Regions from separate parts of the Clostridium thermarum genome, predicted to be linked through region 3. Evidence: predicted binding sites of a transcription regulator. Region 3 holds the regulator's gene; each other region holds the start of a gene.

Region 1 (7,954 bases), 1.2 Mb from region 3:
AATGAAAAGATAAAAAAGGCTAATGAAAGCAAGTCAAAATTTTCAATGATCTACATAGACTTGGATAACTTTAAGGTCATTAATGATTCTTATGGACATTCATTAGGAGATAAACTACTGGTGGAGGTAAGCAAGAGGCTTAAAGAAATTAACAGAAATAAGATCAATAGCTTTAGACTGGGTGGAGACGAATTTATCGTTTTAATGGAAGACATCAAAGATAAAGAGGAAGTAGAGCAACTTTCAAGATATTTGCATAAGGTCTTAGCCAGTGTTATTTGCATTGACGGAAAGGTATTTCACATAACCCACAGTAGTGGTGCCGTAATTTATCCCGATCATGGTACAGATTTTAACGAGCTCCTAAAAAATGCGGACACAGCCATGTATAAGTCGAAGGAAGCAGGCAGAGGCAATAATTCTTTTTATGATGACAAGATGGGAGAAGCAGCCATAGAGAAAATTAAAATTGAGGCAGACTTGCATAAGGCTATAGAGAATAACGAGTTTCAACTATATTACCAACCTATTGTTGATGTAGCAGATGCAAGAATAAAAGGGTGTGAAGCCCTGGTGAGATGGATACATCCCAAGGAAGGTATGATTTCACCGGCGAAATTTATTAGTATTGCAGAAGAAAATGGAACTATAATAGAAATAGGGCGGTGGGTCTTTGAGAATGCATGTAAATATGCAAAAAAGATGTATGACAGGGGGTACACTGATTTTTATGTTTCAGTCAATATTTCACCTCATCAACTGCTCCAAAAGGAGTTTACTGATTTAATCTTAAAGACCATAGAGAAGGTAGGTGTGGCTCCGGAACTTATATTGATAGAGATTACTGAATCAGTGTTGATAGAATCTATGAACTTAGCTGTCAGAAAGTTAAAAAAGCTCAGAGACAAAAATATAAAGATAGCTCTGGATGACTTTGGCTGCGGATATTCTTCACTGACATATTTACGGACCCTGCCAATAAATTTGGTTAAAATAGATAGGTCCTTTATCTCTGATATAAAGTCTGAGGAAGATACACAAAATATTACTAACATTATTATCCTCCTGGGAAAACAGTTAGGCTTAAATGTTATTGCTGAAGGAGTAGAGAATCATAGCCAGCTGAATTATTTGAAAAAACATAAATGCGACATGTTTCAAGGGTATTTGGTCAGTAAGCCAGTGCCTGAAGAAGAATTTATCAAATTGTTGAAATAAAAAATACTTTAAGCTCCTAGGATACCTCTAGAAGGAAGGACTATAATGAAAACTAAAAATGTTCAAATGTCAGAATCATATCTTGCAGGAATGCTGCTTGCAGTTGTGGGTGGTTTCTTGGATGCTTACACCTATATCTTAGAGGCCATATATTTAAGGGGAGCCGTCTTGGACTCCCCTATAGCTTTATTCAATATATTTGGTGCCTCCATGCAGATGAGTCAGAAGAAAGGAACTTTTTAAGACATCCAGTTCATTGAGGATAGTATCTATATCTCCGCCATTTCCTGTCAAAGTCTTTATTCTGACCTTTATATTATCTATTTGATTTGCATAATTATGCTCCTGCTCTCTAAGATTGTCAGCAAGATGCTTAATGAAGGAACCCATTTCATCGGCAGTACCCGCCAAGCGGTTAAACATGATGAGGTAACTTCTCAATAGCTCATTGTCGATATCGTAGGGATATCTAACATCGTGATCGAGCTCGCTCCAAGCTTCCTCAAATATGGTCCTCACCTGAATTTCTGCAAAGATAGTTTCATTGGTTGGGTGAGACTTTATTACATAATTAAAACAAAGAGGTTCACACAGTGCGAAATTAAAGAATTTTCTGAAAACAACGATAATATAGTATAAGAAAATAGAAAGGTGGTGCAGGATATGTATGAAAAAAATATAAGAAGTAATTTTAAAGATTTTAATATTCCAAGACAGGAGAGAATACCGGGAAGGGAAAAGCTCAGTTATGAAGATAAGCTTAGAAGCGCTGCTGAACATCTGTCTCAATTTGCAGATTTTCATGGAATAATTGATAGATTAGAAAAGATAAAAGAAGAGGAAAAAAGAAAGGCAGATCCTGTACTGAACTTTATCTATCATTTGCAAAAGGTTAAGGTTGAGAAAAGTTAAATATGAGGGAATTTACAGTGTTTTGCGAAATATATGCAGATGAAAATTATAGGGGTGTAAGATATGGAAGTCCTGAAGAAATTCAAAAACTAATGCTATGTTACATCTTTTATCTTTTTCTAAATATTATATAATATTAGTATAATATTATATAATATTTCTCAAGGAGGGTTACCCTTAAATGAACAACACACTGACGAAAGAAAATATGAGAAAGTTAAAAGAAGAATTAGAATATAGAATGACAGTAAAAAGAGCAGAAATAGCCAGAGAAAAGGCAGAAGCGGCGGCTCATGGCGACAGGTCTGAAAATGCGGAATATAAGGAGGCCTGTGCCAATTATAGAGAAAATGATAATAGGATACAGTACTTATTAAACATGATTAATACAGCAACAGTAATCGATGAAAATGAGGTTGACCAATCAGTTTTGGGTATCAACAAGAAAGCCCGTATTAAGTTTGTAGAATACGACGATGAAGATGTGGTAACCTTAGTGACTACTATGGATGCGGACCCTGAAAACATGCTTATAAGCATAGAATCTGATTTAGGAAAAGCCTTGATGGGAAAAAGAGCTGGGGACGTGGTTGAAGTTAATGCTCCCAGCGAGAAGTATACCGTTGAAATCTTAGAAATACTGTAGTAAAAGGAAGGGCCTATGAAACAGAATGCAAAAGCTGCCATAATAGACTCCTTTAAAGAACTGATAAGTAAGAAAGCAATAGATAAGATTACAGTGAAGGCGCTTTGTGAACACTGCGGCGTAAACAGACAGAGCTTTTATAATCATTTTACGTATATAATGGATGTTTTTAAATTCATATTTCACCAGGAGTTATCAAAGGAGATTGCCCAAAACAGAACCTTTGAAACCTGGGCAGGAGGCTTTTTGGCCACCATGAATTATTTAAAGAGAAATTCAAAAATGATGCTGCATGTGTACTATTCTTCTTATTGGCAGGAAGCTAAAACCTATATTGCCCACCTTTCCGGAAGGCTTATGGAGGGTGTAGTTGATGAGTGCGTTGAAAAAATGCAAGTAAATTTAAAGGACAAGGACCGAAGCTTCATAGTTAATTTTTATGTACATGTATTTAATGGACTCATGATTGACTGGGTAGATAGTGGAATGGAAGAGGAGCCTGAGATTATCCTAAAAAGACTTCTTGTTATGATTACAGGAAGTATTCCAAGATCTGTGGAGGCCTTTGTAAAAGAAGATATAAGTTAATAACCATACGTTAAAATGAAAGTGTAAAAATTAGACACTTTCATTTTTTTGTCTATTGCAGATTGATTGTGAAAAATTATACAATATAAATATAGAGCACTAATAATTTACAATAAAGGATGTAAGGAGGAATAGTATGTTTATTTTCAATTATGCCGACGGTGCAACTACATTAGGCGTATGGGGAGTATGGCTCCTTGTATTTTCAGGGCTTTTTATCTTTAATGAAGTGGCTCGTCGATGGAAGTATGTGGGACTTTTCAGTTTTGTTGTGTTACCATTAGTTCTTTCTGTACTGTGGTTTACTGTGCTAAAAGAGAAAACGTATACAGACTGGTTTCATTTAGCAAAGGTGTATTCTTCAACAGCAGGTTGCATAGGCTTCTGGTGCATCAGACATGTTAAATGGACTAACAAAGAGACAGGAAAGGAAGTTAGATTAGCTGATAAGAAATGGGCCTTAGCTTTCCCGCCGCTGATACTTGCCATTAACATACTGGAGGCAGTAGCCCGAGATTTCCAAATCGGGATTCAATATCAGGGTGGAGGAATCTTGGTTGATGATGCTATGTATGTTCTTGGAGGTTCCTGGAATTTCATGAACGGTATAGCAGGTATTCTTAACATTATAACTATAACCGGATGGGTGGGTATTTGCTTAAGAAAGGAAACTGCCAAAGACAGAAGCAAAGATATGCTTTGGCCGGACATGCTGTGGTTTTGGATAATAGCCTATGATCTATGGAATTTTGCATATACATACAACGCTTTACCTGGACATGCTTGGTACTGCGGTTTTGCGCTTCTTCTAGCTCCAACTCTCTGTGCCTTTACGGTAGGAAAGGGAGCATGGCTGCAGCATCGTGCACAAACTTTGGCTATATGGTGTATGTTTGCGCAGACCTTTCCGGCCTTCCAAGATCAGGGGGCTTTTGCTGTGGCATCCTCTTATAAGGAGGCACCACTCTTTGGTTTCAGCTTTGCTGCTCTATTAGCCAATATAGTAGTACTGATTTACATGATATACAAGGTAGTAAAGACAAAGAGAAATCCTTATTTTGGCGAGCTTTATACAGATTTAAGGGCTCATAAGGAAGTTAAAGCTCTTTCTTAGGGGGGAGGTACCTTGCGGAGGTGCCCTTGTGAGGTGCCAGGCACCTCACAAGTCACAAGTCACGACGACAACTCACATATTTCATTGCATATCTGTAATGTTTATTTTTATATAGTATAAGAATTTAAATGAATTGGAGGATTTGATGGTATGTCTGACTACAAAGTTCTAGAGATTAAGCGAAGTATTTTCGAAGACAACGATAGGCAAGCTAATTTGCTAAGGGAAGAACTAAAAAGAAACAAGACCTTTTTATTGAATTTAATGTCCTCACCGGGTTCCGGGAAAACCACAACAGTTTTAAGAACCATTGAGGCACTGAAGGATGAAATGAAAATTGGAGTTTTGGAAGCAGACATTGATTCAGATGTGGATGCTAATAAGATTGCTCAAACCGGTGCTAAAGTAATCCAATTACATACCGGGGGCATGTGCCATCTTGATGCAGATATGACCAAGCAAGGCCTCACAGAGATGAAACCAGAAGGCTTGGATTTTATCATTCTGGAGAATGTAGGTAACTTAGTATGTCCAGCGGAATTTGATACCGGCGCATCAAAAAATGCCATGATTTTAAGTGTACCGGAGGGTGATGATAAGCCTCTGAAATACCCACTGATGTTCTCCATTGTCGATGTTTTGCTGATCAATAAAATTGATGCAGTAAGTATATTCGATTTTGACTTCAAGGCTGTGGAGGAGAGGGTAAAAAAGTTAAATCCCAAGATCAAGATAATACCTATCTCTGCTAAAACTGGTGAAGGCTTTGAACAATGGATAGAGTGGGTGTGCAACGAAGTCAAGAACTGGAATGAGAATTAACTCCGAAAAAGAATATTTAAATAGGAGGCCAATGTATGGTAAAAGAAAAGGTGTTAGATTTTGCTAATAAAATTAGCAAGACAAAACGAGGGACTAAGGGTGAAATTACGCCGGATCGGCCGGAGTATTATGTTTTGGAGCCCATTCTTACGGAAGAGATGGCGGAAGTAGGACTTTGTCTTGAGTTTCGTGTTCCAAGAAGTGCTGAAGAAATTGCTCTACTATGCGGAAAATCCGTAGAAGAGACAGAAAGGCTGCTATGGGAATTAGCCCTTGCCGGTGCTGCCTTTGTAAATAAAATAGACGGGGTTGATAAATACTGGCATGATATTTGGGTTCCCGGCCATATGGAGATGATAGTTAACAACAGGGAGAATGTTAAAAAGTACCCGCAACTTGCAAAGGCCTTTGATGAATATGGAAAGTTGAAGGGACCTTTAGCTGCAGGTATCTTTCCTGTGGGAACCGGCCCTATGCGTGTTATACCCATAGAGATGTCCATAAAGGGCGAAACCAGAAGGGCATCCTATGAAGAGGTATCTAAATATCTCAACGAAAACACCATATTTTCTGTTTCCGACTGCTCCTGCCGTACTTCAAGAGAAGCCATGGGAGAAGGGTGCGGTCACTTGAAGGAGGATATGTGTATTCAGTTGGGACATGCGGCTGAATACTACATCCGTACAGGAAGAGGGCGAGAGATTACTCGGGAAGAAGCCTTTGAAATCATAAGGAGAGCTGAAGAAAATGGATTGATGCACAGTATACCGAATTTAGACGGACCAGGAAAAACTCATGCCATATGTAACTGTTGCGGATGTTCCTGCTTTGCTCTAAGAATCGCGGAGATGTTTGTTAACCCAGATATGGTTCGTTCAAACTATATTTCCCAAGTAGACAAGGAAAAGTGCGTAGCCTGCGGGGAGTGCGTTGAAAACTGTCCTGTTAATGCGCTGCAATTGGGCCAGAAAATCTGCTCAAAGACTCCTATACAAAAAAAGAAAAGAGACCTCCCCCATGATACAGAATGGGGTGCAGATAAGTGGAATCCGGATTACCGACTAAATAGGAAGGTAGTTGCAGATACTGGTACAAGCCCCTGTAAAGCAGAATGTCCTGCTCATATTGGTATACAGGGATATATCAAGCTTGCCGCCCAAGGGAGATATACAGAAGCCCTTGAGCTTATCAAGCATGAGAATCCATTCCCGGCGGTATGTGGACGTGTCTGTCCTAGATATTGTGAGTCCGCCTGTACTAGAGGAGATATTGACGACCCTATAGCTATTGATGATATCAAAAAATTTATAGCAGATCAGGATTTGAAGAAGGAACACCGATATATACCTAAGATAAGACATCAATATGGTAAAAAAATAGCTGTAATCGGTGCTGGTCCATCGGGTCTTTCCTGTGCTTACTACTTGGCTATTGATGGTTACAAGGTAACGGTCTTTGAAAAGGAAAAGGTGCTTGGAGGTATGCTTACCCTAGGGATACCGTCCTTCAGACTGGAAAAAGATGTGGTTAATGCAGAAATTGATATTTTAAAGGAACTGGGAGTAGAATTTGTGACCGGAATAGAAGTTGGTAAAGACATTAGTATCCATGACTTAAGAGATCAAGGCTTCGAGGCCTTCTACATCGCTATAGGTGCCCAAGCAGGCAGAAAACTTGGCGTAGAAGGTGAGGAGGCTGAAGGTGTATTCACCGGTGTGGACTTTTTACGAAAGGTGAACCTTGGTGATGCAGTTAAGCTGGAAGGAAATACCGTAGTAATCGGAGGAGGAAACGTAGCTATTGATGTTGCTCGTACTGCAGTGAGGGTAGGGGCAGACAATGTTGATATGTACTGCTTGGAAGACAGAGAACAGATGCCAGCTCTTGAGGAAGAAATTGATGAAGCCTTGGGAGAAGGTATTAGAATAAATAACTGCTGGGGACCTAACCGCATTATAACGGAAAATGGACATGTTACCGGTGTAGAGTTCAAGAAATGTATATCCGTCTTCGATAAAAATGGAAGGTTTAGTCCTAAGTTTGATGAAAAGAAAATTAGAGTGGTAAAGGCAGATAATGTTTTAATCTCTGTTGGTCAAGCTATAAACTGGGGCGGCCTGCTGTTGGGTAGTAAAATAGAATTGAATCCCAATAGAACAGTACAAGCAGATATGCTTACATTACAAACAGGAGATCCTGATGTATTTGCCGGCGGTGACGTCTTTACCGGACCTAAGTTTGCTATTGACGCAATCGCAATGGGTAAAGAAGCTGCCATTTCAATCCACCGTTATGTTCAACCGGGACAGAGCTTAACCCTGGGACGTACAAGGAGAAATTACATTGCCCTGGATAAAGAAAATCTTAATCTCCAAGGCTATGATTGTGTTCCAAGACAAAAGGCGCCCCATACTGAAGGGGACAGTTCTAGAAAGACCTTTAAGGACATACGTGGCACCTTTACGGAAGAGCAGGTTAAAAAGGAAACAGAACGTTGTCTAAGCTGCGGCGCCACTGTGGTGGATGAATTCCTTTGCGTAGGCTGTGGTGCTTGTACAACAAGGTGTAAGTTTGACGCCATCAAACTGATAAGAAGATACGACAGCTCTAGTGTGGAGTATGAAAAGGTGAAAGGCAAAGTGGTAAGGTATGCC
Region 2 (7,954 bases), 790 kb from region 3:
CAGCCCTTTCTTAAAGCTATAGAAGCTGCTATATAGGCCATTAGGCCCTTAATTATAAATGTTGCCACTGCCCAAATGGGAGAATACAATAGGTCTGCTATAGTCATACCTATAGCAGAAGCTGCTGCTCCTTTTTTCTTTCCAAGGAGCATGGCTGCTACCAGCACCATACTATCACCTAAGTGAACGTAGCCATTAAAGGTATTAATTTTTATTGTATAGGTAGCAACAAAAACTACCGCTGCCATTAAGGCAGTGATGACTATGTTTCTAATGTGTCCATTCAAATTTGCATCCTGCATATTTTACCCCCCAATATATAGAACTTATGTAAAATTTAATTTGATTTCGAAATCATATTTTTATTATACGTATCTTTATTAATATTGCAAATGTACCGGTACAATCAACATACCACCGCTATAAATGACATCGTACTAACAAAACAAGGCTGCCTCACCCGGAAGTACTCCTTCCATGGTGAGACAGCCTGCTAAATATTTATTCCTGCTTTTGGATTTCTCCATAAGCATTTATATACATTTGCTTTATTTCACTTATTAATGGATATCTTGGGTTTGCACCGGTACATTGATCATCAAAGGCCTGTTCAGACATTTCGTCTAGGGTAGCATAGAACTTCATCTGGCTTACTCCTGCTTCATGAATTGACTTTGGAATATCTACTTTAGCCTTTAATTCATCAATAGCCTTTATCAGTAATTCGATTTTTTCTTCATCAGTGTTACCGCCTAGGCCAAGATAATCAGCAATTCTTCCATATCTCCATTTTGCGTTTGGATACTTGTATTGTGGGAAAGCGGCCTGCTTTCTTGGATTATCCACTGCATTAAATCTTATAACCTCATTAATTAGTATCCCGTTAGCCACTCCATGAGGTATATGGTGTATAGCACCAAGCTTATGAGCCATTGAGTGACATACTCCAAGGAAGGCATTGGCAAAGGCCATACCAGCTATAGTTGAAGCATGCGCCATCTTCTCACGGGCCTTAACATTTGTTGGACCTTCAGCATAGGCTATTGGCAGATACTTAAATATCAATCTGATAGCTTCCAGGGCTAATCCATTGGTATATTCTGAAGCCAGTACAGATACATAAGCCTCTAAGGCATGGGTCAATGCGTCTATACCCGAAGCTGCAGTAAGTCCCTTTGGCATCTGCATCATTAACTCAGCATCCACTATAGCCATATCAGGAGTTAATTCATAGTCTGCAAGAGGATACTTAACACCTGTCTTTTCATCAGTGATAACCGCAAAAGGTGTAACTTCTGATCCGGTACCCGCTGAAGTTGGTATACAAACCATGGTAGCCTTTTCTCCCATCTTAGGGAAGTTATATACTCTCTTCCTGATATCCATAAATCTCATGGCTAGGTCTTCAAATCTTACCTCAGGATGTTCATACATTACCCACATAATTTTTGCAGCATCCATTGGGGAACCACCACCAACTGCAATGATAGTATCCGGCTTAAAGCTCATCATCTCAGCTGCGCCCTTCTTTGCTGTAGCCAAGGTTGGGTCTGGCTCTACGTCAAAGAAGATTTTAAAGTCAATTCCCTGTTCATCTAGGATATCGGTAACCTTATTTACAAAGCCCAATTCATAAAGTACTTTGTCTGTAACAATAAAGGCCTTCTTTTTATTCATGTCCTTAAGTTCTCTAAGAGCAACTCCAAGACAGCCATATTTAAAGTATATTTTTTCCGGAACTCTGAACCACAGCATATTCTCTCTCCTCTCAGCCACACTCTTTACGTTTAACAGATGTTTAACTCCTACATTTTCTGACACAGAGTTACCGCCCCAGGATCCGCAGCCTAAGGTTAGGGATGGAGCCAATTTGAAATTGTAAAGGTCTCCTATGGCACCTTGGGAAGAAGGCATGTTTACAATGGTTCTGCCTGTTTTCATGGTTGCACCAAACTTCTCGATCCTCTTTCTTGATCTTACTTGATCTGTATATAAAACGGAAGTATGTCCAAAGCCGCCATATTCAACGAGCTTTGCAGCCTTATAAAGCGCCTCGTCAAAATCTTTAACTCTGTATACTGCAAGTATGGGTGACAGTTTCTCATGGGAGAAGGGTTCCTCAGGTTCAATGGATTCCACTTCACCAATAAGCACCTTAGCAGTTTCCGGTACTTCCACACCGGCTAGCTTTGCAATTTTGTAAGCAGATTGACCTACTATATCTGCATTTAGGGCACCGTCTTTCAAAATTATTTTTCTAACTTTATCAATTTCTTCCCCCTTTAATATATAGGCTCCCCTTTCTGCAAACTCTGTCATAACCTCATCATATACAGAATCTATAATCAGCACAGATTGTTCAGATGCACATATAACCCCATTATCAAAGGTCTTTGAAAGCAGGATTGAGTTTACTGCCATCTTGATGTGAGCAGTTTCGTCTATTATGGCAGGTGTATTTCCTGCCCCAACCCCTATAGCAGGTTTTCCTGAAGAGTAAGCTGCCTTAACCATACCTGGTCCACCGGTAGCAAGAGTTATATCGCATTCCCGCATAACCATTGCTGATAATTCTACTGAAGGCTCATCGATCCAACCTATGATATTTTCAGGTGCACCAGCCTTAACTGCAGCGTCAAGTACAATTTTAGCTGCTTCTATAGTGGCCTTTTTAGCCCTTGGATGGGGGGAGAAAATAACACCATTTCTTGTCTTTAGTGAAATTAAGGCTTTAAATATAGCTGTGGAAGTAGGATTTGTGGTAGGAACTACAGCAGCAACTACCCCTATAGGTTCTGCAACCTTAACTATGCCAAAGGAATCATCCCTCTCAATAACACCGCAAGTCTTGTCATCCTTATATTTATTGTATATATATTCTGAAGCAAAGTGATTCTTTATAACCTTGTCTTCTACTATTCCCATACCGGTTTCTTCTGTTGCCAGCTTGGCCAGTCTTATTCTTGCGTTAGTAGCCGCCATGGCAGCTTGACGGAATATTTCATCGACTTGCTCCTGAGTATAGGAAGCATATTTCTTTTGAGCCTCTCTAACCTGTTCTATTTTAATTTTTAGCTCTTCCTTATTTGTAACCTTCATATTGATTCCTCCTTTAAAAATATATTATTTTTTTAAAAGCTATAGGTAATTTTATTATGTTTAACAAAAAAGATTTTATTCATGGAACAAATATGTTATTATTTTAACATTTTGTTTTAAAATTTTTTTACCATATTTTATTGTTTGATTGAGTTTATTCCCATCTTTCGTCATTTATGTAATAATTCAATGTAGTTTTACTCAAATTTATTTATATAATATTATATTCACATTTGAGATATATTTTTATATTGTTAATAATTTAACAATTTTATATTACAATACTTTTTACGGCCTGTCAATACATATGATGAAAATTTTAAAAATAAAACAGTGAATTATTATGCTATTTTTCTTGAAGTATAGAACTGTTCCCTAGCCAGCCTTGATATTATTACACTATTACATTTAGTAACTTTTTAATATTATTGAAGCATATCAGGTTATTTTTTGTCAACAATGTTTTTTAATTAGTAATCGTTATCATTGCAACAAAATATCTTTCAGTAAAAAAATATATAAAAGCAGAATATTTCACCTTCTATCTCCAAACAATATTGTCATAAAGTAAATTCATCATTAAGTATTAAAAAGCAATAATAAATTAATGGAAAAAGTCGTTTAAAAGGAGGAATTCATATGAAATTTAAAGCGCTACTACTTACCTTCACAATTTTAAGTTCACTGATATTGGGCGTAGGCTGCGGAGGAAAGCAGACAGAACCAAGCAAACAACAGGAAACAACTCCTCCACAAACCACACCACCGGAAACAACTCCGGACGTTACCACCACCGCTTCAATTGTAAATGATGAAGCCGCCTTCGAAAAGGCAATAAGCAACACCGGAACATGGATCATAGCAACATTGAAAGATTTAACCTTCGATAAGGAACTAGTACTGGATGGTGAATTTAAAAACGGTAAAAAGGACGATGCTGGTAATGATATTATTCAGCGAAAGATAGCATTATACACTCAAAATGAAAATAGAGAAGTAACTAACAGGTTTACTTTGACTGCACCAAAGCTTACAATAAACAGTCCTAATGCCAGAATTCAAAGCGGAACCTTCAAAGGCGACTTATATGTTTCAGCTAAAAACTTCCAATTAGTAGATGCAACCGTGGAAGGAAATGTATTCTTTGCCTCCGAAGAAGCTCAATCCACTTTTAAGATGGATGATACTAGCAAAGTAACCGGAACAAAGGAACTTAAGAAGTAACCCAACGGATTTTAATCCTTACTTAAACTGATCCTAAGAAAGTTAAAATCCCTCTGAAACAAATAAAGTTTCAGAGGGATTTTAACTATCAGCCTGCTTGGCCCTTGATTCTATTATTTTAAGGTACGCTTGAGGAATTCTCTTGTACGTTCCTGAGTAGGATTATTGAAAATTTGCTCCGGTGTTCCTTCTTCTGCAATAACACCTTTGTCCATAAATACCACGCGGTCAGAAACTTCTTTGGCAAATCCCATCTCATGGGTGACAATGAGCATTGTCAGTCCGGACTCAGCAAGTTCCTTCATAACCTTTAAAACCTCTCCCACCATTTCCGGGTCTAGGGCTGAGGTTGGTTCATCAAAAAGCATAACATCCGGTTCCATTGACAGGGCTCGTGCTATAGCCACACGCTGTTTTTGACCGCCGGATAGCTGCTTTGGCTTGGCATGAATGTATTGCTCCATTCCAACTACTTTCAAATACTTCATAGCCACTTTTTCCGCTTCCTCTTTTGTACGTCTTAAAACTTTTATTTGTCCAACCATACAGTTGTTTAGTACATCATGATTATTGAACAAATTAAACTGCTGAAAAACCATGCCTAGCTTTGTTCTGTAGGCTCGTATATCGTGCTTATCATCTAATATATTTTCACCCTTATAAATTATTTGACCTCCACTGGGCTTTTCCAATAGGTTAATACAGCGAAGAAGGGTTGATTTGCCTGAACCGGAGGAGCCGATAATACACACTACTTCTCCTTTGCTGACTGAAAAATCAATATCTTTTAGAACTTCATGACTTCCAAAGGATTTACTTAAATGTTGAATATCAATTATTTTTTCCATGCTTTCTCCTCCTTTGCTTAGTACTTAAGGTCTTGCTTGCCTTTTGTTCTTTGAAGGGCAAGTTCCGGGGTCTCTACCTGCATTTGATTAGCATACATTATATAATTATCAGGCCCGTCCATTTTCTTTTCAACATAGCGAAGAATTCTTGTAACTGTAAAGGTCATAACAAAATAAATCACCGAAGTAACAAAGAAAGTGTCAAAGTAGGCAAAGTTAATTCCAGAAACAGACTTTGATTGGAAGTACAATTCAGTTACTGAAATTACGTTTAGCACAGAAGTATCCTTTATATTTATTACAAACTCATTACCGGTAGCCGGTAATATATTTCTGATTACCTGCGGCAATACCACATTAGCCATTGTTTGAATATGACTCATTCCAATGGCCTGTGCTGCTTCAAACTGGCCTTTATCGATGGATATTATACCGCCCCGGACAATTTCTGACATATAGGCACCGGTATTGATAGATACTATGAAGATTCCGGCAACTAATGGATTCATATCTATATCAAAGGCCTGCATAGATCCATAGTAGATCACCATGGCCTGGACAATCATAGGTGTACCACGGAATACTTCTACATAAACTGAAAGAATTGCATTTATCACGTTAAAAGCATATCTTCTGGGACCTCGTTCCGGCACTGGAACTGTACGGATAATCCCTATTATCAACCCAATTATAGAACCTATAACAGTACCAATAATAGATATTAATAGTGTTGTGCCAGCTCCCCGCAGGAACATTGGCCAATATTTCATGACTATTTTTATAATGGAATCTAAGGACATATTTGTATTTTCCCCCTTCAATTTATAAACCGAGTGCCGTTATATGCACCCGGTTTTAAAGAATAATTACTCATTTGCTGGCTGATTCTTAATAGCATTATCCATAATCTGCTTACGTTCATCCTCTGATATGTTTGCTAAGGCTTCATTGATTTTCTCTGTTAAGTCGCTGCCTTTTTTAAGTCCTACTGCTATAGCCGTATCTTCAGGTGAAGTCTCAAACCCAGTTGTAAACTCTATCATTTTAAAGTTACTGTTTGCTGCTTCTGCACTAACGCCTTCAGGACGCTCTGATACGTAACCATCAATCTTACCGGACTCTAACGCAACTCTCATTGCAGGAAAATTATCCATGGCTGTTTGCTTATCCACACCCTTAATCTGATCTATAACTGTGTAGTGGAAGGTATTCAATTGTGCAGTAATTTTTGCTCCGCTGAAATCCTGAATAGAAGTAGCTCCATCATACTTTCCGCCCTTCTTAACTACCATTACCAAGTCTGAAGTATAATAGTTATCTGAAAAGTCAATAGCCTCTTTACGCTTTTCTGTCGGTGACATACCTGCAATGATGGCATCTATTTTACCTGAAGTAAGAGCTGGAATCAGTCCCTCCCATTCAGTCTTTACAATTACAAGTTCCTTACCTAAGCTATCTGCTATTTTCTTAGCTATCTCAACGTCGTATCCTCCGGCATAATCTGAACTTCCTTGAATTTTTACCCCACCGTTGGACTCATTCATTTGAGTCCAGTTAAAAGGAGCATATCCAGCTTCCATACCTACCTTAAAGGTTCCCTTAGAACTGCCCCCTTTAGCTGTACAACCAGAAAGCAGCATAATAGCTGATAATGACGCTGCGATTAATAATGATAATTTTTTTCTCATAATTAATTTCCCCCTTGAAAAATAATATAATTTTTATAAATCCCTTAAATATAAAGCTAACTTACCATTTGGGGGCATCTTTTAAAATACAAAAAAAGACCTGAGGATGTCCTCAGGCCGCAAAACGCACAGCTGCCTAGTACCCCTACCATTCCCAAATGAGATAGCACAACTCAATAAACCGGGTAATTTATTGAGACAGTCCTGCAGCTCTTAACTGCAGACCCAGCAAATAATACGGAGAAAGTATTATAAGCTTCGGCGATATTTCCTTCTTCCTAGGTTCATAGCTTTCTCAGACTCCGCTAGGAACTGTTAAATACCGCGCCTCTACCCCACCTGTAAAAGTGAGGTCCTATTAAATTTTAAATATAGTGTACAATATCATTAACAATCTGTCAACCCATATATTTTAAGATTTTTACTTCAAACTTTCAATAAAGTATTAGCCCCATTGATTTAATAAAACTTGCTTTCTCCTCTAATCTCATCCGATGAGGCCCTATATTTTCTCATTTAACTAAAACACTTTCATATTTCACCGCTTTAATGGATTTGAAATGGTAAATTTATAGGTTTATACTATACTTGGACAATTTACCTTATTTTTATCTTTTATATTTTATCATTTAAGTTACGAAAGCTGGTGTTAAATAATATGAATTTTAACTTTTTACGTCAGAATACGGAGCAGAGACGTGATCTAATACTTAATGGTCCTATATCCTCTACTCTTTTTCTACTGTCCTTTCCAACCTTAATGATGGGATTGGTTCAGTCGATTATGCCGGTTATGGATGGTATTTTTATAAATAACCTTATAGGAACCATTGGTGCCAGTGCCATCACCTACAGCGGCCCGATTATCAATATGATGATTGCTCTTGCACAGGGCCTCAGCGTTGCAGGAATGGCCTTGATGGGCCAGATGAATGGCCGGGGAAATTATAAGGGTGTGAAGCATGTTTCAACGCAAATCGTTGTATTTGCATTTTTAATTGGTTGCATAACTGCTCCAATACTTTATCTACTGGCTTACCCTGTATCATCAAATGTTGACGCTCAAATCGCCCATGATGTATTTTTGTATCTTGC
Region 3 (7,954 bases):
GGAATTGTTAATATTATAACAATCTAAAATAAAAATAATTGAAGCAAAATCCGCTTCAATTATGATTATATACATATATTAGATAATTTACAATAGTTTATGTAGAATTATACACGTCTTTATTAATTTTCTTTAATTGCAAAAGTAAATTCCACCTCTCTAGGTGGTAAGAGTGGATTTTAATTCTACAAATATGAAAGAGTATAGAGAGTGGAATTTAGTAATACAAAATATTATTATATTGATATATGCGTCATTACAGTAATCCTTGCTTGGTAAGGAAGGAGTTTTTCATTATGGCTAAATTCAAACACTTTACGTTAGAGGAAAGAGTCTCTATTGAAATAATGCTTAAAGCCTCCCTTTCTTTCAAAGCAATAGCCCGAGAGCTTGATCGAGATTGTACAACCATTTCCAAAGAGGTTAAAAATCATATCATGTACAAGCGAACAGGTTCTTACGGTAGACCTTTTAACAACTGTATTCATCGTTTAACTTGCAACCATACATATCTATGTGAGAAATCACATTGTAGAATTCGACGCTGTCGCTTTTGTTCAGATTGTTCAAAATTCTGTTCTGATTACAAAGCATATACTTGTCACTTACTCTCTAAGCCACCTTATGTGTGCAATGGATGTGCTAGCCTTACAAAATGTACTCTGGAGAAAGCAATCTATAATGCTTCCTATGCCCATGATGAATATGTACTTCGTCGTTCTGAGTCACGAAGCGGCATAACTATTTCTGAGGACGAGATTAAACGTCTTGATAAAATCATAACCCCACTCATTCAAAGAGGTCAATCTATACACCATATCTGCGTTAATAACAGAGACCTTATCATGCATAGTGAAAAATCAATCTACAACTATATTGATTACAATCTTTTCTCCACAAAAAATATTGACCTTCCAAGAAAAGTTGTTTATCGTCCAAGAAAAAAGCTTAAAAATCATTTTAAAGTGGATAAGTCCTACAGAATTGGACGCACATATCAGGATTTTCTTGAATTCATGAAGGAAAATCCTGATACTCCAGTAGTTGAAATGGATTCTGTTGAAGGTACTAAAGGTGGTAAGGTGTTGCTCACTATCCATTTCGTTGATTCTCAGTTTATGCTTGCTTTTATTAGGGATGCAAACACTTCACGTTCCGTCATAGATATTTTCGAAAATCTTTATTTGGAACTGGGGCCTGACACTTTTCTAAAACTATTTCCTGTCATTCTAACTGACAACGGCAGTGAGTTTACAAATCCAAAGGCTATCGAGTTTGATAGGCAGGGAAACCGCATAACACGCATCTTCTACTGCGACCCTTCAGCGCCATATCAGAAAGGTGCTGCAGAAAACAACCATGAATTGATCCGGAGAATTGTTCCTAAAGGCCAGAGCTTCAACTCATTTCAACAGAAGGATATCTCATTGATGATGAGTCACATTAATTCTTATTCAAGAAAAAAGCTGAATGACCAGTCTCCATACTCGGTATTCAGCTTCCTTTACGGCGCTAAAACGCTCGCAAAGTTGGATTCAGAACTCATCAAACCAAATGAGATTATCATGAATCCGAGTTTATTAAAATATTAACCTACTCAAGCAGGGATTACCGCTGGCGCTTAAGTTAAAACTTTTTCAATGGGTGGAATTTACCTTTGCAAAAAAAACGGAAAATATTCACCCTTTGTTTGCTATACCCAAAATCAGCTGAAATCTGCTTGAGCTACTTAAATTATACCTCATTTTTGTCTAAAATAAGCAAAAAATTACTCTTATAACCAAAAATCTTATCTAGTATCGATTTTACGGTGGAAGTTAATTCTACAAAGTGGAAGTTAACTTTTCAATTCACCCTTTATTAATTTTTTTAAAATTTGCGTTAATAGTTTAACATGCCGACAATTTTTATTCTGATTCTTTCTCGTTCAATAAGTAGGTTAAGGTCAACAAGCTTTCACTTAAATGAACATTCTCCACTATTACATTTTCTGGAGTATTAAGATCAACCGGTGCAAAGTTCCATATTCCCTTTACTCCATTGGCTACAAGCATATCACATACTTTTTGTGCATTTATTCTTGGAACACAAATTATTCCTATGTCTATGGGATTACTTTTCAGAAAGTCCTGCATACTATCGATATCATGTATTTCTACATCTCTAATTCTCAAGCCGATAAGCTTCGGATTAGCATCAAAGATTGCCTGGAGTTTAAAACCTAAGGTTGAAAACCTGGTATAGTTTGCAATGGCCTGACCTATGTTTCCTGCACCTATGATTACAGTCTTATACTCTTTAGTTAGTCCTAGGATCCCGCTTATTTGATTATATAGTTCCTTAACGTTATAACCATAGCCTTGCTGACCAAAATCTCCAAAACAGTTCAAGTCCTGTCTGATTTGCGATGCAGTAAAACCTATCTTTTCACTTAAGTCCTTGGATGAAATTCTATCAACGTCATTATTTAACATTTCACGAAGATATCTGTGATACTTTGGCAGTCTCTTTATCACCGCCATTGAAATATTCTTTTTTCTTTCCATAACACACCTCTTTACATATAGGATAGAATAGAATAGTATATTTAACTTTGTTATAATTTTCATTATTGGAAATATACTTATAGAACAATGCAATAATTTTTCCTACCAAATTATTATCATACAAAAACACCTATAAAGTCAAGGCTAGACGCAAAGTTTACATACTATTCATTATGACCTTTTGTATCGAATAATTACATTATTCATTAGTAAATAATTATAAAGTTGTTAAACTCACTTATTAATATTATAATTATAAAGGGTTTTATACCCTGTAATCGTATGTGAAAAAATATCCTAAAGGAATGATAGATAAATGATAGTAATGAGTTGTAAAAATATACACAAGAGTTACGGTGTAGACGTAATACTGGAGGACATAACCTTTAACATAAACGAAGGTGATAAGGTTGGTCTTATAGGAGCTAACGGAGCCGGTAAGTCCACCTTATTCAAAATATTGACAGGGCAGCTGTCACAGGACAGCGGAGAGGTCTATATAGACAAGGGAAAGACCATTGGCTACTTGTCTCAGCATCTCTCTTTGGACAGTACCAGTACAATTTATGAAGAAGCTCTAAAGGTTTTTCAAGATTTGATTAATTTAGAGAAAAAGATGGCTGACTTAGAAGAAAAGTTAAATGAACCTTATGATGCTTCCAAAGAAGATTATCACAATAGAATAATAAGGGAATACACCACCACTTGCGAACTTTTAGAAAAAAGAGGCGGCTATACTTATAAGGGCGAGGTTCACCGTGTACTTACAGGTTTAGGCTTTACCGAGGAAGACTTTTCAAAGAACATAAATATTCTAAGCGGAGGCCAAAAGACAAGGGCTGCTCTTTGCAAGCTACTGCTTACAAAACCAGATATAATTTTGCTGGATGAACCTACGAACCATTTGGATTTAAACGCCATAGAGTGGTTGGAAGATTATCTTAAAGCCTACAAAGGAACCATAGTGGTCATATCCCATGACAGATTCTTTTTGGACTCTGTAACCAATGCAACTTTTGAACTGCTCCGCGGCAAGATGAAATGCTATAATGCCAGCTATACAAAGTTTATTGAGCTGCGTAAGAAGGATTACGAGGTCCAGTTAAAGGCTTATAAGCTCCAGCAGGCTGAAATAAAAAGACAAGAAGAAATTATCGAGCGTTATCGGTCTTATAACCGTGAAAAGAGTATAAAGGCTGCAGAAAGCCGTGAAAAACAATTGGCAAGAATGGAGCGAATTGATGCTACTGTTACCGATGAAAGAGGTGCAAAGATTTCCTTTGAAGCCATGATAAAGAGCGGCAATGATGTTTTACATGCGGAAAGGCTGTCTAAAAGCTATGGGGATAAAACCTTGTTTACCAATGTGGCTTTTGATATAAAGCGTGGAGACAAAACTGCTTTAATCGGTGAAAACGGAAGGGGAAAAACTACTTTATTTAAAATAATTTTAGATAAGGTTAAACCCGATACCGGTTTTGTCTATACCGGCAAAAATGTTCAACCTGGCTACTATGATCAGGAGCAATCTGACCTTCATGAAGATAAGACTGTAATAGATGAAGTTTGGGATGAGTTCCCCAATATGACCACCACAGAGCTCAGAAATGCTCTGGCAGCCTTCTTATTTACCGGAGATGATGTGTTCAAGATTATTTCTACCCTAAGCGGCGGTGAAAAATGCAGAATAAATCTGTTAAAGCTTATGCTTTCCAAGAACAATCTGCTGCTGTTGGATGAGCCCACTAATCACTTAGACATCATGTCCCGTGAAGCCCTGGAGGACGCCCTCATAGATTATGATGGTACCTTGATAGTAATATCCCATGACAGATATTTTCTGAATAAAGTTATAAACAAAATATATGAGCTTAATATAGACGGAATCAAGGAATACCTGGGCAACTATAACTACTATGTAGAAAAGAAAAAAAACACCCGCCATTTTGAAGAACTTGAGCAGTTGGAAGGCGGTATGACAAAGACCAAGCTTCAGGAAGAAAGAAGGAAAAAGAAGGACTTGGAGAAGGCTCAAAAAGAACAGGCCCAAAGGGTTAAAAATCTTGAAGCCTTCATAGCTAAAAAGGAAGAGAACCTAAGAGAGCTCAATGATAAGCTGTGCCTTGAAGAAGTTTACTCAAATCCTGAGAAGAGTCAGCAAGTTCATAAACAGATCAGTGAACTGGAAAGTGAAATTGAAAAACTGTATGAGGAATGGGAAGAGCTTGTTTAGTTGTTCTCTCTCTCCATATATATAATGCGGTGGCTGCTAACAGCCCCGCATTTTTTATCTTTAGCTTTCTCTTAAAGTAAGCTCTAATTCCTTATACTTTCCGTTTCTATATACCTCTATCTTAACCACATCTCCGGCATTAAGCTTAGACTTTAAGGCATTTATTTCTGCTATAGTCTTTACCTTTTGTCCGTTAAACTTTGTAATGACATCACCGGGACGAAGACCAGCCATTTCTGCTGGACTAAATTCCTGAACACTCTGAATATAGGCCCCTTCAACTAAGTTATTTGCTTTAGCTGTAGCAGCATCTATATCTCTTCCGGATATACCTATCATCAAAATCGGCTTTGATAAGTCCGGAATTTGCTCCTTAACTAGATCAATTGGAATTGCAAAGCCCATTCCGTCTACACTATTTGTACCTGTTGTATCAATCTTAGCTGTATTTATTCCAATTACCTGTCCTCTTGAATTTAAAAGCGGTCCACCACTGTTACCATTGTTTATAGCTGCGTCAGTCTGGATATAAGGTACATTTGAGTCTCCAAGGTTTCTGTTAACGGCACTTATTATACCGCTGGTTACTGATCCCAAGAATTCCTTTCCAAGAGGATTTCCTATAGCAACAACAGTCTCACCAACTTGTAGGCTGGAGGAATTACCAAGTTCAACTACACCGGGCACTTTGATATCTTCTGCAATCTTAACTACGGCAATATCCTGAGAAGCATTGTAATTTACTACCTTTGCGTTTACTTCCTTACCGTTGTTTAGTATAACCTTAACGTCTTGAGCACCGGATATTACATGGTAGTTTGTTAGTACATAGCCCTCTTCATTTATAATCATTCCAGACCCGATACCCTCTGAAATCCTTTCATTTCCGAACCAATCTATTCCGGCCACACTCTTAACTGATACACCAACAACCGCCGGTCCAACCTTTTTAACTATTTCAGTTATAGTTAAGGCCCCTTCTTCCGGTGCTGTTGTAGTTGGATGAAGGTCATAAGGTACTGAATTTACAGCACTGTTTTCAGCAACACTCTTATACAGTGGAGTCTGCTCGAATAATGTAGTATTGGGTAAAATATAGAAGGCCGCTCCAAGTGAAGCACCGGCTCCAATGGTTGCACATATTACACCTGTCAAAATATAAGACATGGCCCTTCTAAAGCCGCCTCTTTTCTTCTTTGGTCTCTGTTGTACATAAGCACTATAGCTTACATCTACCGGTGTTGTATAGTTCATGTTCTGGGTGTTGCTATTTGCAGCGTTAAAGGTATAGCCATTTCCCCCTTGGTTATATTGTCCGTAGCGGTTGTATCCATTGCTTGCATTTAAATTACCTTCATTTTGATTATAGCTTTCATTATTGTTTTGGTTATAATTCTGGTTATAGTTTTCATTATTATACGAATTATTATTTTCATTGTTGTTTCTGTTGAATTCCATACTATTACCTCCTCTATATTGCTTGTTCCACCATTTATTTTATGTACTTATAATAAACTGTCTTTGTGACAGTTTGGTGTCAAAATCATGACATTTTCATGTCAAAATTAAAATTTTAACCCATAGTATACAAAAAAAAGTGGATTACTCCACTTTTTAAAATATCGGCCTTTACAGCACTGTCACTTCAGCTTTTTCTGCTTTTTTATTACCTATCTTTTGCCGCCTTTTTTCTAGTTCTGCTTCTATTTCATTTAATTCTATTTCTTTTTGGGCCATGAGAACCAGGATATGATAACAGAGATCACATATTTCTGTGACTGTTTCCACTTTATCCTTATTTTTTGCTGCCACAATTACCTCTGTGGATTCCTCCCCTATTTTCTTTAATATTTTATCTAAACCACTCTTGAAGAGGTAGTTTGTATAAGAGCCTTCCATGGGGCAGGCTTTTCTTTCTTGAATCACCTGATATAGAGCTTGTATTACATTCTCAGTCATGATATTCTCCTTTCAAATATATTTGTGATAAGACTTCAATTTTGCATCATGCGGCTTTGTTTTAAGAAACAGTTGATTGACAAGCTTCCTGTAATTTTGCCATCAACTGTTCTTTAAAACAAAGCATTATATTGTCATTTTGTCTAACCCACGTAGGCTGCCATTGTCGTCCTAACATCAGTCATAATTTTATTAGCTCACTGATTGAATCTTCTATAAAAGCAACTGAAACTGCCGGTATGACAAGCCGGGCCTATTTGGTCTACCAATATCAATAATGTATCCTGGTCACAATCTATAAAAATATCTTTTACATATTGAAAGTGCCCTGAGCTTTCACCTTTATTCCAAAGCTTTTGTCTTGACCGGCTCCAGAACCATGTCTTCCCCGTTCTCAATGTGAGCCTTATTGATTCTTCATTCATATAGGCAAGCATTAACACTTCTTTTGATTGGTAATGCTGTACAATGGCCGGTATAAGTCCCTCGGCGTTATACTTTAGATTTTTTATCTCAGTCATATGCTATCTCCTTACCGGTATGTTTTTTTTATGCAAGTACTCTTTTACCTCTTTCACTGTCAATTCTCTAAAATGAAACAAGGAGGCCGCCAGTGCAGCATCCGCCTTAGTTTCTTGAAATACTTGGGAAAAGTGATCAAGGCTGCCGCACCCTCCGGAGGCTATCACCGGAATATTCACGGTTTCTGTAACAGCCTTAGTCATGGCAATATCAAAGCCATACTTTGTTCCATCTGCATCCATGCTGGTCAGAAGTATTTCACCGGCCCCCAGCCTTTGCACTTCTCTTACCCATTCCAGTAGATCCAAGCCGGTGTCAATTCTGCCGCCATTGATTACAACGTTCCAGCCCCTGCAGTCTTGGCGCATTCTACCATCCACCGCCACTACCACGCATTGGCTTCCGAACTTATCTGCTGCTCTGCTGATTAGATATTTGTCTCTTACAGCTGCAGAGTTTATGGAAATTTTATCCGCCCCAGCCCGAAGGATTTCTTTGAAGTCTTCCACATCCCGGATGCCGCCGCCAACGGTAAGAGGTATAAAGACCTTTTCCGCAGTCCTCCTGACGACCTCCAGTATGGTGCCTCTCCCCTCATGGGTGGCTGTAATATCAAGAAAAACCAGTTCATCTGCCCCCTGTTCATTGTAGTACTCAGCGATTTCCACCGGATCTCCTACATCCCTCAAATTTA

The links. Region 3 encodes Rex, which represses fermentation and respiration genes when NADH is low (regulators of the CRP and FNR family bind a similar motif). Its sites were predicted from a motif close to ATTGTTAANNNNTTAACAAT; they were not measured.
Region 1: FHY60_RS01710 (DUF5692 family protein) is a predicted target of Rex. The motif match lies at 3,430-3,449, and genes of this name have one in related genera.
Region 2: adhE (bifunctional acetaldehyde-CoA/alcohol dehydrogenase) is a predicted target of Rex. The motif match lies at 3,350-3,369, and genes of this name have one in related genera.

Annotation. Positions count from the first base shown of each region.
Region 1 covers NZ_CP040924.1:379,091-387,044, forward strand. Annotated here, with positions in the region: gene FHY60_RS01685 (putative bifunctional diguanylate cyclase/phosphodiesterase) at 1-1,218, shown strand, start outside; gene FHY60_RS17705 (hypothetical protein) at 1,264-1,461, shown strand; gene FHY60_RS18575 (hypothetical protein) at 1,405-1,737, opposite strand; gene FHY60_RS18200 (hypothetical protein) at 1,882-2,130, shown strand; gene FHY60_RS01700 (GreA/GreB family elongation factor) at 2,312-2,776, shown strand; gene FHY60_RS01705 (TetR/AcrR family transcriptional regulator) at 2,792-3,364, shown strand; gene FHY60_RS01710 (DUF5692 family protein) at 3,501-4,478, shown strand; gene hypB (hydrogenase nickel incorporation protein HypB) at 4,629-5,300, shown strand; gene FHY60_RS01720 (FAD-dependent oxidoreductase) at 5,336-7,954, shown strand, end outside.
Region 2 covers NZ_CP040924.1:2,216,684-2,224,637, forward strand. Annotated here, with positions in the region: gene FHY60_RS10075 (ECF transporter S component) at 1-302, opposite strand, end outside; gene adhE (bifunctional acetaldehyde-CoA/alcohol dehydrogenase) at 502-3,099, opposite strand; gene FHY60_RS10085 (hypothetical protein) at 3,739-4,323, shown strand; gene FHY60_RS10090 (amino acid ABC transporter ATP-binding protein) at 4,437-5,171, opposite strand; gene FHY60_RS10095 (amino acid ABC transporter permease) at 5,189-5,971, opposite strand; gene FHY60_RS10100 (transporter substrate-binding domain-containing protein) at 6,038-6,859, opposite strand; lysine riboswitch at 7,016-7,200, opposite strand; gene FHY60_RS10105 (MATE family efflux transporter) at 7,518-7,954, shown strand, end outside.
Region 3 covers NZ_CP040924.1:3,007,279-3,015,232, forward strand. Annotated here, with positions in the region: gene FHY60_RS13625 (IS30 family transposase) at 297-1,592, shown strand; gene FHY60_RS13630 (redox-sensing transcriptional repressor Rex) at 1,908-2,546, opposite strand; gene FHY60_RS13635 (ABC-F family ATP-binding cassette domain-containing protein) at 2,863-4,779, shown strand; gene FHY60_RS13640 (S1C family serine protease) at 4,840-6,237, opposite strand; gene hisE (phosphoribosyl-ATP diphosphatase) at 6,409-6,741, opposite strand; gene hisI (phosphoribosyl-AMP cyclohydrolase) at 6,936-7,259, opposite strand; gene hisF (imidazole glycerol phosphate synthase subunit HisF) at 7,263-7,954, opposite strand, start outside.